3 regions of the Neobacillus sp. Soil_C_43 genome follow, and region 2 is predicted to be linked to each of the others. Evidence: predicted binding sites of a transcription regulator. Region 2 holds the regulator's gene; each other region holds the start of a gene.
The links. The regulator Rex, encoded in region 2, represses fermentation and respiration genes when NADH is low (regulators of the CRP and FNR family bind a similar motif). The targets are predictions, from matches to a motif close to TTGTGAAATATTTCACAA.
Positions count from the first base shown of each region.

Region 1: AC3A54_RS02695 (L-lactate dehydrogenase) is a predicted target of Rex. The motif match lies at 3,335-3,352, and genes of this name have one in related genera.
Region 3: AC3A54_RS01320 (cytochrome c oxidase subunit 2A) is a predicted target of Rex. The motif match lies at 2,354-2,371, and genes of this name have one in related genera.

Region 1 is NZ_JBDGJV010000001.1:502,051-506,398, forward strand. It holds gene AC3A54_RS02680 (hypothetical protein) at 1-345, shown strand, start outside; gene AC3A54_RS02685 (rhomboid family intramembrane serine protease) at 317-1,879, opposite strand; gene AC3A54_RS02690 (hypothetical protein) at 2,016-2,210, opposite strand; gene AC3A54_RS02695 (L-lactate dehydrogenase) at 2,311-3,264, opposite strand; gene AC3A54_RS02700 (DUF92 domain-containing protein) at 3,427-4,215, opposite strand; gene AC3A54_RS02705 (5-formyltetrahydrofolate cyclo-ligase) at 4,212-4,348, opposite strand, start outside.
Region 2 is NZ_JBDGJV010000034.1:12,592-16,939, forward strand. It holds gene AC3A54_RS25275 (polymer-forming cytoskeletal protein) at 1-63, opposite strand, end outside; gene AC3A54_RS25280 (YhbD family protein) at 76-699, opposite strand; gene AC3A54_RS25285 (redox-sensing transcriptional repressor Rex) at 828-1,481, opposite strand; gene moaC (cyclic pyranopterin monophosphate synthase MoaC) at 1,516-2,013, opposite strand; gene AC3A54_RS25295 (ABC-F family ATP-binding cassette domain-containing protein) at 2,182-4,101, shown strand.
Region 3 is NZ_JBDGJV010000001.1:254,981-259,328, forward strand. It holds gene AC3A54_RS01305 (isoprenylcysteine carboxyl methyltransferase family protein) at 267-836, opposite strand; gene AC3A54_RS01310 (type III polyketide synthase) at 837-1,925, opposite strand; gene AC3A54_RS01315 (hypothetical protein) at 2,130-2,255, opposite strand; gene AC3A54_RS01320 (cytochrome c oxidase subunit 2A) at 2,604-2,753, shown strand; gene AC3A54_RS01325 (cytochrome c oxidase subunit II) at 2,776-3,252, shown strand; gene AC3A54_RS01330 (b(o/a)3-type cytochrome-c oxidase subunit 1) at 3,252-4,348, shown strand, end outside.

The sequences.
Region 1 (4,348 bases), on a different contig from region 2:
GAACAAACAGAAAGAATGCTGCAATACAGCTGGAATAAAGGGATTAGGCACTATACTATTCATTTAAATGACTATCAAGCACTCCCATTCACTCTATTTAACGAAAATGCAAAGTCTGGTTTATCAGGATTTTCGAAAGCATCTTCCAATCGAATTGTTGGTCAATTATGGGAAGGCCTTTATAAAAATTACTTCCTTGGCATAAAAAAAGCCGATGGCACCTTTATATCTCCGATCGGCAGTGCCCTCCCACTTATTTTACTAGCAAAAAATAAATCACATATATTAGTTTTAACTGAGACAGTAAATGGAGAGCCTATTCTCCTTCGCCAGATGATTGAATAAGTTGATCAATTTCCCGAACTAAGGCCATATATTCCTTTTTTTCCGGTCTTAGTTTGGCTGCTCTTTCGGCATATTTTTTTCCTTGTATTAGGTCGTTTTCTTCTAAGTAAATAAGTGCCAGATTATAGTTGGCTTCTGTAAATTCAGGTTCCAATTTTAAAGTCTTATGCAAATGTGTTCTTGCCTCTGTTAGCATGTTTTGCTTAATCTCCGTAAAGGATAACAGAAAATAAATTTGAGCCGAAGGGTTCTCTGACCTCTCCTCGACACCCTTAAGAACTTCATATGCCTGCTTATAATTCTCATGGTTTATATATTCTTGAGCTAATATGAGATTTGAATTTTCATCTTTTGAGATTAATGTATCACTAAAACCGAAATATAAAGATATCGCAACCGCCATAATGGATAGGAGTAAAAAAATTCCTTGTAATAGAGGTTTTTTCTTCTTTGGAAAATGCATCATTCCTGATGCCAAAAATCCTCCAATCAGCCCACCTAAATGTCCAGCATTATCTATTCCACTTTGTGAAAAACCAAATGCAATATTTACTAAAAAGATAGCGACCACGTACGTTCCAAGTGTCCTTGCAAATAATTTCGGGTAGATGACACCGAAGTAAAGTAAGGCCCCAAAGCACCCCGAAATAGCTCCACTTGCTCCTACTGAAACGTTATCAACAAAAATAAAGCTAGCAATGAACCCTGTTATTCCCGAAAACAAGTAGATAAATACAAACCGGACACTACCGTACATTCTTTCAACTGCCGTACCTATAAAATATAAGGACAGTGTATTCATAGCTAAATGGGTAAATCCACTATGAAGAAACACTGGTGTAAGAAAACGCCACCATTCACCATCTTGAATGTATGGATTAAACTTTGCTCCATACTTAATCAAATTCTGGTTATTCGTACTTCCACCATGTGTCTCTAACCAGAAAAAAACGGCAATTTGAATGATCATAAATACATAGGTAAAAAACGGTTTACCGCTCGTAAATACAGCTCTTTCAGAGTTCGCTTTTTTTATTGCATATTCTAAAGCGGAATTCTTTAAATGGGTAACATCCTGTTCGGAGTATTCATCGTTAATTGAAAAAGTAATATCCTTTCCATACCGCTCTGAAAGAAATCGCAAACCTTCATCGTAATTCTTACTGGTTAACAAAACTGAGTTCACAATCGTTTTCTTTCCTTCTGGATAAACAAATGGCTTAGCCAGTCGATACTCATATTCATCAACAGGTGGAAATTGACTGACATATATATTTAATAATTTTAGTTCCCCACGACGGACCTGTCTACGGACTCTCTCCCCATTAGTTGTGCAAAACTCAATATCTTTTTGTATGGAGTTGCTCCAGTCAATGTCTCGGCGAAGCAAACGAACAATTGGAGCCCCCTTACTTTCAAGTTTTTCTAACCAAAGCTCTTTTTGATTATCAAATAATTGAATAATTCTATAGCCCTGCTCAGATATAAAAAAATATGCCAACCTCCAAAAAACATAGTCCTCTCTATAATTCAACTTCCCCCCTACTTTCTATATAAGAATAAGTCGCAGTTAGAGACATTTTAATTCATTTTTTCCTCATTATTTTCATTATAAACGAATAAACCAAGTCACCATAATTAAACAAACAAAAAAAACCATCTGTGGCTTTTCACCGTTCAGATGGTCCTCCAAATACCGATTGCATCATTTTATTTTTTACACCAGGAAAGCTCATGATGGAACCAACAGCTAACCTACGCATCCAACCGGAACCAAGTAGAATATTGATTAATCGATATCTATATCGATAGGCAAAATATCCAATTGAGCCAATCATCAAAATGGATGTTAACATACGTGACATTCTCATCCCTCCTGTTGTTATTTTGTGATACTGGTTTGCATATTATCCAAAAATCATAAAATAAAGACTGACCTTTTGCAGTCAGCCTCTCATTGTCTTACTATATATTCTTAAATACAGGTTCCATTGTGTTCTTTAGAACATTAACTGAGTTTGTAAACTTTTCTTTTTCATCCTCACTTAAATCGAGCTCAACGACTTCTCTTATCCCGTTTCGATTCACAACGGCAGGAACCCCAATATAAATATCATTTTGTCCATATTCTCCATCGAGGTATGCGGATACTGTAAGAACAGAGTTTTCGTTTCGTAAGATTGCCTTGGTCAATCGAACTAAGCCCATGGCAATTCCATAATACGTGGCACCCTTTCTTTCGATGATATGATAGGCCGCATCACGAACATTTAGGAAGAGTTGATTTAAATCATCTTGAATGAATCCGGCTTTATTTTTTGTCCATTCAGAAATAGAAGTACCAGCTATATCAGCGTGGCTCCAAACAGGAAGTTCAGTATCACCATGTTCACCAATGATATAGGCGTGAACATTTCGGGTATCTACATCGAAGTAGTCGCCCAGTAAGAATCGGAATCTTGCTGTATCAAGGATTGTTCCTGAGCCAATGACGCGTTCTTTTGGAAGTCCTGAGAATTTCCAGACCGCATAGGTTAGAATATCAACTGGGTTTGTAGCAACTACAAAGATTCCATCAAAACCACTCGCCATAATTTGTTCAACAATGCCTTTAAATATTTTTGTGTTCTTTTCAACTAAGTCAAGTCGTGTTTCTCCTGGTTTTTGGTTGGCCCCTGCTGTAATGACAACAAGATCTGCGTCCCCACAATCCTTGTAATCTCCATACCAAATTTTTGTACGAGATGGAGCGAATGGAAGTCCATGATTTAAGTCCATTGCATCTCCTTCTGCTTTATCTTTATTTAAGTCAATTAAGACAAGTTCCTCAGTTATACCTTGATTTAATAATGCAAATGCATAGCTAGAACCAACAAATCCTGTACCAATTAATGCTACTCTATTCACTCGATTTAACATGGCTTATTCCTCCAATAGGTAGTTTAAGGTGCGTTCATCAAATCTCATTAATATCTTACCTACAATTAGATTGTACACTATTTCACAATCTTTCATTGCTATAAAACCTTCATGAAACCGTTATCTATTAGTCAATTTTGTTACAAGTGGTTTTTTGGTTTATTAAGTTGTTAATTGAATGACTAAAATTGCTAAAATTGCAGAAAGGACGCCTGAAAGAAAATTTACCATATCATTATCTACTAATGGAAAACCCTTTATTCTAGTTGTTACTATTTGACAATGTTCTTTTTTCTCAGTTTCTATCCCACATTTTTTACAAACATATACCTGCTGGTAAAAAGCCCCTATAATCGTATCAATAACATTACCAATATATCCAAATAAAAAAATGAGAACAGCTAATCTAAAACTTATCGTAAAAAGCCAATAACTAAAGATAGAAATAAGAAGCGAGCCAGCTAGTGCTGCTGTGCTGCCTAACATACTTATTGCACCTGAGGTCCCCTTCTCAATCCGCTTAAATGTACGTATGTATATAGGGTGCTTACGGCTAAGGCTACCAATTTCAGAAGCCCATGTATCTGAATTTGCACTTGCGAGACAAACAACAAATCCTATTAACCAAATAAAATCAGGATGATAGTAATGAACAATACTAAAAAATCCAGCTGCTCCTCCATTAGCAAACACTTGCCGCCAATCCCTTGTTGCACCTTTTGCCAATTTTTCTTCAATACTATTCTTTGCGGAGCTCTTATATTTGGACCATAGGCTTGAAGAAGCAAAGAAGACACCAAGAAGGACCAATCCGTTTATTCCAAAACCCAAATATACAGCAAGCCCAGTTATTATAGCTGCAAGGGCACCTGATACGGTCAACGATTTAAGTGAATAGCCTGCTAGTCCTGTCAATAGAATACCCATAAAAACCATTAAAACTTCGATCATTTTGTATAAATAACCTCAACATTTGTAATAATTTTTGATACAGGTAAATCATACGTTTCAACTTGGAATTGCTCAACTATTTGATTTTCAAAGGCAAGTGAGAGTGTTTTCCCTGAATAAGCGGTTAAATACC
Region 2 (4,348 bases):
CGTTCCGCCATTGGAAGCACCGAAACCATTGATGACTAAGTCTCCTCTTTCCTTCATATCCATGTATATTCTCCTTTATAATAATTTTGCTTTGATCTCTTCCATACACGACATCAGTGAGAGCTGCACAACCATTTTCGTCCCCAAATCCATATGCATGGCTTCAGCGTTAATGAGCAAGAGACACGATGACACCCCAAGCTTCCTTGTTATCACTAATTCACAGCTTTTTTGTTTGATTAAAGTGGCATGCTCTTTTAGCACCTGAAGCATCATCTTTCCTTCATCTTGATTAATCTCACCAGATTGAAGCAGCTTCTCAAGCACATATACCTCAAGCATTCTAGTAATCGTAAATGTATGGCTTCCTTTTTCATTCTCAAGGTAAAAACCCATGACAGCAGATGAAACAATGTTACGTTTTACTAACTCATCTTTTCCTAACTGCAAGTCAGAAATATTCGGTGAAAACATGTCTGCCAGTTCATCTAGTGATAAATTTTCTTTCATTGTTTGGATTTTATTGATTCTTCCTAAAATCTTCTCTTTTGGAAAAAAGGTCTCCTGTCCCGTAAATGTTGATTTACGTATAAACCAGTCTTCTGGAATAAGGTCCTTACGTTTCCATCTATATAACTGTCCATAGGAAATTCCCGCTAATTCTAATAGGTCTTTTTTTGAGATTAACTCCTCGCTCATGGTAAAAACCCCTTTCTGTTTATCAATGTAACATAACACTGTTACGCTTGTAAAGTTGTAACTTACATATTTTTGTAAATAAAAAAAACCTCCTACGATTGAATCATCGTAAAAGGCCTTACACTGTTCTATTCCTCTACATCCACTGTCGGATAGTGCTTTAAAAAGTAAACCAATGATTGCAGTTCCACTGCCAGGTCAATATGGTGAACCCGAATCGACCCTGGTACATTTAACCGAGCAGGCGTAAAGTTTAAAATCCCTTTAACTTCCGCTTTTACCAGTCGGTCCGTTATCATTTGCGCAACAGGAGCTGGCACCGTTAAAATAGCCACCTGAATATCACTATTTTCTAATACCTTCTCCAAATCATCCATATGATGAACTGGAACTTCGCGAATCGTTGTCCCCATTTTTTCCGGATCGACATCAAACGCGACCTCGATCTTCGTGTTGTTATTTTTTAAAAAGTTATAATTTAAAAAGGCAGTCCCCAAATTACCGACCCCAATTAACGCAACTTTTGTTAATTCATCCTGATCCAGCGTTTTCCGGAAAAAGGTTAACAAATAATTAACATTATAGCCATACCCCTTCTTACCTAATGCCCCAAAATAGGAAAAGTCACGGCGAATCGTTGCCGAGTCCACCTTTACCGCTTCACTTAACTCTGCAGATGAAACTCTTTGTTTGCCGGAAGTATGCAGGTTCTTTAAAAATCGATAATAGAGGGGCAGCCGTTTCGCTGTCGCCTGTGGTATTTTCATCGTTTCGTTACTCATATTCTCCCACACCCCATGAATGGTTTTTTAACTCTTATTTAACCTGTTCATTTCTTCTAAAATCACCGTTTTTACCGCCTGTTTTTTCCACTAAATAGGTTGGTCCAATAACCATCCCTTTATCAACTGCCTTACACATATCATAAACGGTTAAAGCACAAGCAGATGCAGCTGTGAGCGCTTCCATTTCCACACCTGTATTCCCCTTTGTTTTCACCGCTGCCTCAATATGTAATTGAAAGTTCCCTGTTTGATCCTCTTCCCATGCAAAAGAAATATTCACACCAGTCAGTGGAATGGGATGACACATAGGAATAATATCCCATGTTTTTTTAGCCGCCATTACGGCTGCAACTTGGGCAACAGCTAATACATCGCCCTTTTTCATCTCATGATTGGTTATTTTGTCAAAAATTTCTTTACTTACAGTTATGCTAGAATGAGCAAGAGCAGTACGTGCTGTCTCAGGCTTGTCGCTGACATCTACCATCTTTGCTCTACCTTCTTCATTAAAATGCGTAAATTCGGCCATATAAAAAATCCTCCTACCAAAAAATAATACACTATTTTTCCTTTTATGTGTGTGAAACTTTGAACGAATCACTAGATTTTTTATAAGAACAGCTCCTAGAAGAGTCCGAGTTATTGCTGTCATTCCGCTTATACGGTACACTAGTCCTAAGTAATAGAGGTGAATAAAATGATTTTATTGCAAGTGAATCAATTACAAAAATATTATGGTGCTGACCTTATTTTATCGAATATAAAGCTAGAATTACAAACGAGAGACCGTGTGGCCCTTGTTGGCCGTAATGGTGCCGGAAAATCGACCTTATTAAAGATTATTGCCGGACATTTGTCTCATGATGGCGGCGAAATCATCAAACCAAAAGAAGTAACCATCGGGTATCTAGCTCAGAACACAGGATTAGAATCCAAATTGACCATTTGGGACGAAATGTTAACCGTATTTGAACCACTTCAAATCATGGAAAAATCGCTCCGCAAACTGGAAAAACAAATGGCGGATCCTTCTGTGTTTGAAGACCCAGGCAAGTACGAACGGGTGCTAAAAGAATATGATACCCTCCAGGTTAAATTCAAGGAGCAGGGCGGATACCAGTTTGAAGCTGACATTCGTTCGGTTCTGCACGGTTTAAACTTCCAGGCTCATTCTCTCATGATTGCTAGTTTAAGCGGTGGTCAAAAAACCCGCCTTGCTTTGGGGAAATTACTGCTAACCAAACCTGATATTTTAATATTGGACGAGCCTACCAACCATCTGGATATTGATACCCTTTCATGGCTGGAGCAATATTTGCAGGGGTACGATGGCGCGATCTTAATCGTCTCTCATGACCGCTACTTCTTAGATAAAGTCGTGAATCAGGTCTATGAAGTATCCCGCAAGCAAATCCAACGGTTTCCGGGTAACTATAGTTCTTACCTTGAACAAAAAGCGGCCAATTATGAGCGCAATTTGAAGCTTTATGAAAAACAACAGCAAGAGGTCGCTAATTTGCAGGATTTTATCCAACGGAATCTAGCGAGAGCGTCCACCACTAAACAAGCGCAAAGCCGTCGGAAAAAGCTTGAGAAAATGGACTTAATGGACCGACCTCTTGGTGATGAAAAGTCTGCCACTTTCTCTTTTGAAATTGAAAGACAAACCGGGAATGATGTATTAACTGTCGATTCTCTTGCGGTAGGCTATGATGGAGAGAAGGTATCTGAGGCGATCTCGTTCCGGGCCTTTAAAGGAGAAAGCATTGCTCTTGTGGGTCCAAATGGAATTGGTAAGTCTACGCTTCTAAAAACGATTATTAAGAAGCTCCCTGCCCTTGCCGGAACCATCCATTATGGAACAAACCTTTCCATTGGTTATTACGACCAGGAACAGGCGGAATTGACCTCTAATAAGCGTGTATTAAATGAGCTTTGGGACGATTATCCGCTGAAAAATGAAAAAGAAATCCGAACCGTTCTTGGAAACTTCTTATTCTCTGGTGATGATGTGTTAAAAATAGTCTCCACCCTTAGCGGCGGGGAGAAAGCTCGGTTAGCACTTGCCAAGCTGATGCTAGAAAAGGCCAATGTTCTCATTCTTGACGAGCCTACGAACCACCTGGACCTTGATAGTAAGGAAGTCCTTGAGAATGCATTGATTGATTATCCTGGCACCATTTTGTTTGTATCTCATGACCGGTATTTTATTAACCGGATTGCCACTAAGGTATTGGAATTAATCCGACATGGCAGCATGGAGTATCTTGGGGATTATGATTATTATCTTGAAAAGAAGCTCGAACAGGAAGAATTGGCTGCATTAGCACTAGCAGCATCCACTAAAAAGGCTGCACAGGTTGAAGCTCTCGAGAAAAACTCATATCAACAGGATAAAGAAAGCAAAAAACTGGAGCGCCAGCGCAAAAGGAAGCTAGAAGAAATTGAGGGACGGATTGAAGAGCTTGAGGAACAAATTCAGGAGTGCGAACAGCAGTTATGCGACCCAGTAGTGTTTCAAAATCACGAAAAAGTGCTGGAGATTAACATAAAAAGCGAAAAAGCGAAGGCTGAGCTTGAGCAATTGATGGAAGAGTGGGCTGAGCTGGCTGATTAATAGGAAAAACCGGGCGGATGCGCCCGGTTTTTTACTATAGTTGTGTCTGTCTTTGTGCTGGGGGAATTTTTTCTACACACTTTTGTTGTTTTTCTACACAAATCACCGATATTTCTACACACTTTCCAATTATTTCTACACATTTTTCAATTTTTTCTACACACTTATCGCTTTTATCTACATACTTTCATCATTTATCTACAAATTTTAATAAAACCTCCCGTTTTCCACAGCCTTATCTACATTT
Region 3 (4,348 bases), on a different contig from region 2:
TCTTTAACACATCCAATCGCAAAGAAAAAAGCCAAGGATTTCTCCTTGGCTTTTGAAAGTATTTTAACTGATTTCATTTAATGAGTTGCATTTCGTAAGACGTGCTTCATGACAAATGCATAAATAACTATAGTTCCTCCAACAAAAGCAAAAGCCATATGTAACACCTTCCCTTTTCGAACTCTGATTGAGAATGATTTTCATCGTTGAGATTAGTTTAACATAGCTGATAATCGTTTTCAATAACGTTTTATCAACTGTCACAATTATTTAACAATCTTAGGGAGAAAACGATTACAATTTTGGAAAGCATCAACATATTCAGTTAAATCCTGAAGAGCCTTCTCCTCCTCTGGAATTCGACGAGACAAAATCATCACATTAAGCATGGTAAACAAGATAGAGGTGATATAGGAAGAAAATAATAATGGAACAACCAGTAGCTCGATAGCTACGACAAAATAATTTGGATGTTTTATAAAACGATATGGCCCCTTCCTTATAACCTTCGCATTGGCTAAGACAAGAATTTTTGTATTCCAATACTTTCCAAGCGAAGTGATTGCCCATAATCTGACTAACTGAGTAACTATAAAAACGGTCAGCAATAAAGGCCATATTGGGGATAATCCGCGATTCAGCCAAACCTTCTCGCCGAAAAAAACAATAAAAAACAGAATATGCATGCCAACCATATATCTATAATGCTTTACTCCAAATTCAATGGCACCATTTTTCTTCATCCATCTTTCATTACTTTTAGCAATAAGCAGCTCTGTTACTCTTTGAGAAATGATGACTCCGAATAAAACAAGGAATGGAAGAACATTATTCATTTACACCCACCTCATTAGTAGCAGTTCAGAACTAAACCCTGGACCTAGAGCTGTTCCAAGCCCAATAGTATTCTTCGGAATATCCTTCTCCATGATTCGTTTCAGTACATAAAGGATTGTAACCGACGACATATTGCCAAATTGCTTTAGCACCTCTAAGGATATATCTGTCATGGAAGTAGGGATATCTAATGATTTAACATAGGCATCTATCACTTTTTTACCACCAGGGTGGGCAATAAAATAATCTACCTGACTTAGGTTCATGTGATATAGATCTAGAAATTCCTTCACATTTGGCTTTAACCATTCTTCAATAATTCGAGGTATATCTCTGGAAAAGACAACGTACAAACCTGAACTTTTAATCTCCCAGCCCATTACGTCCAACGAGTTTGGCATGAGTGTAGATTGTGTTCCGATAATCGATGGATACGCCGCTTTTTTTCTATAACTCTTTGTATTCGAAGAGTCGCCACAAACCAATGCACAGGCAACCCCATCTGCAAATAGTGAGACCCCTATTAAATTACTCTTTGACAGATCATTACGTTGAAAGGTTAGACTGCATAGTTCAATTGAAAGGACAAGCACCTTTGCTTCAGGAAATGCCAAGCAATACTCAAATGCTCTTGATAATCCCACAGCCCCACCAGCGCATCCAAGCCCCCAAATTGGTATCCGTTTCGTGTGTGGACTAAAAGGGAGTTGATTCATAATTCTCGCATCAATACTTGGAGTTGCCACACCTGTAGTTGAAATAAAAAATATCGCATCTATTTCTTCATAAGGCAGGGGTTTTTCAAGAAAAATAGTATTATTTAAGCATTTGGTAATCGCCTCACTACCAAATGTAACAGCAGCCTCTATGTAAGCATTATTTTTCTCCTCAAACGTATGGTTATCTTTAAACCAATCTAGCCCTTTCACAAAATGCCTTTTTTCAATTTGTCCATTTTGAAAGGCTTTTAAGAGTCTTTCAATATCCTTAAATGAGTCCGCAAAAAGATCACGTGCAAACTCTACTGCTTGATTTTGATTAATTTCATATGGGGGTATTACTTCTGAAACAGAAAGAATAGCGGGCATCATACATTCTCCTTCATCCTATGTACGGGTATTTTTTCCAGTAATCAGGAGAATTATTCGAATGTTTATTTCACTACATGGGCAAAAAAAAAGCCTCCCTACGACAGGGAAGCAAACGTTTTGAAGGTTGTTGTTGTTGTGCTCTTAAATTATATCGCGATTTTAAATTTCCTTCATTACATAATCTTTACCAATTTTAGTGGCTTATTGTTTTTCTGGTTGAGCTTGAACCTCAATCTTTATTTTTTTATTTGCCAATAATCCGCAAACTTCACAATCTTGTTCTTCATTATATAATAATCGACATTGTTCACAATAATATTTTTCCATAGAAAACCCTCGCTTCCTAATTAAACTAAGTCATTATGATTTATCTTATTTTTCATGTTTCAGGAATGTGACTTGGTTTCAAAAACATGGATTTTTGCTTGTGAAACATTAATCAATTACTTTTATCACAGGTAAAGTGTGATGGTTCACATTTATGTCACATTTACCCCAAGGTTAATGTGACATAAATCACTGTTATATCAAGTTTTTAACATTAACATAGTAGTTACCTAAGGAATGAACAATTTGTGAACTTCCAAATTTTATAGTTTAATTTCACAATTGTTTTGTATTATGAAAGAGAACTTATTATTTAATCTTTACTTTTCTTGAAGGGAGTGCAAGGGGATGGCAAAAACGGAATTAAAAACAAAACAAAAAACCGAGATCGAAGACAGCTCTTCTCTCAAAGGAACATTAGCGTCCGTTTTCTTTTTGGGATTTTTCATTGTGGTCACTTGGGTAGGTGTCTATTACCTATTTGTAGAACGTTTTTAATGATTGAAGGGGGAAAAAGATAATGCATATGCATAAATTTGAAAAAATATGGCTCGCATTTGGAATAGGTGCCCTTGTAGTATTTTTGGTCACCATTGGCGTTAGTGCTTTTTATCTAGGTAACAAACCACCTAGTTGTTTAACTACTATTAATCCTGAGAAGGTCAATCAAACAAAACCATTTACAGAGCCAGGCCTTCACAAAGTTGAAGGGAAAGAATGGGACTATGAATTAGTGTATGTGGCTTCAGCCTTCTCATTTAATCCTGTGCAAGTAAAAGTGCCACTAGGTGCGAAAGTAAGGGTCATTGCAACAACAACAGATGTTGTTCATGGATTCGAAGTAGCTGGAACTAATATTAATATGATGCTTGAACCTGGTTATGTCAGTGAATATACGACAACCTTTGACAAGGCTGGCGAATATCTAATTGTGTGTAATGAATATTGTGGTGCTGGACACCATCTAATGAGTTCAAAGATTGAGGTGGTAAAATAATGGTTAACAATACAGCTGTAAAAGTAAAAGTTGACCCACGTGATGCAAAGCTTTCGATGGCACACTTTTTTGTCGCCTTCTCCGCTCTTGCTCTTGGTGGTTTGATGGGACTTCTCCAAACCCTCGTTCGTTCTGGTAAATGGGAACTTCCTTGGGGAATCGATTATTATCAAGTTTTAACTGTCCACGGAGTATTAATGGGACTTGTTTTAACCACTTTCTTTATTATGGGATTTCAATATGCTGCGGTAAGCAGAACAACTGGAGGACATTCCCCAGCAGCAAGACGTACCGGCTGGATTGGCTTTTGGGTCATGTTGATCGGTACATTAATGGCTGCAACAATGGTTTTGCTTAAAGAAGCATCTGTTCTTTATACGTTCTATGCTCCACTAAAAGCACACTGGATTTTTTATTTGGGCTTAACCTTTGTAGTTGTTGGAAGCTGGATTGATGGTTCTGCTCAGATTCTGACCTATGCAAAATGGCGTAAGAATAATCCAGGACAGCCAAGTCCTTTATTAAGCTTTATGGCTGTAGTGAATACTGTTCTTTGGATTGTGGCTACATTAGGTGTTGCTGCAACCGTTTTATTCCAATTACTGCCTTGGTCACTTGGCTTAGTGGATACTGTTGATGTTTTAGTCAGCCGTACATTGTTCTGGTATTTTGGTCATCCATTAGTTTATTTCTGGTTATTACCCGCTTATATGTGTTGGTATGCCATTATCCCAAAAATTATCGGTGGGAAAATTTTCTCCGATTCCTTAGCTCGTTTATCTTTTATTTTGTTCTTGCTTTTCTCTATACCGGTAGGTTTTCACCACCAATTAACCGAACCTGGAATTGATCCAGCATGGAAATTCTTACAAGTAATTTTAACATTCATGGTTATTATCCCATCATTAATGACAGCTTTCTCTTTATTTGCAACCTTTGAGAGATATGGCCGTTCAAAAGGCGCAACTGGTCTTTTTGGCTGGTTCAGAGTTCTACCATGGGGTGATGCTCGTTTTATCGTTCCATTTATCGGTATGGCTGTTTTTATCCCAGCTGGTGCTGGTGGTATTATTAACGCTTCAAACCAGATGGACCA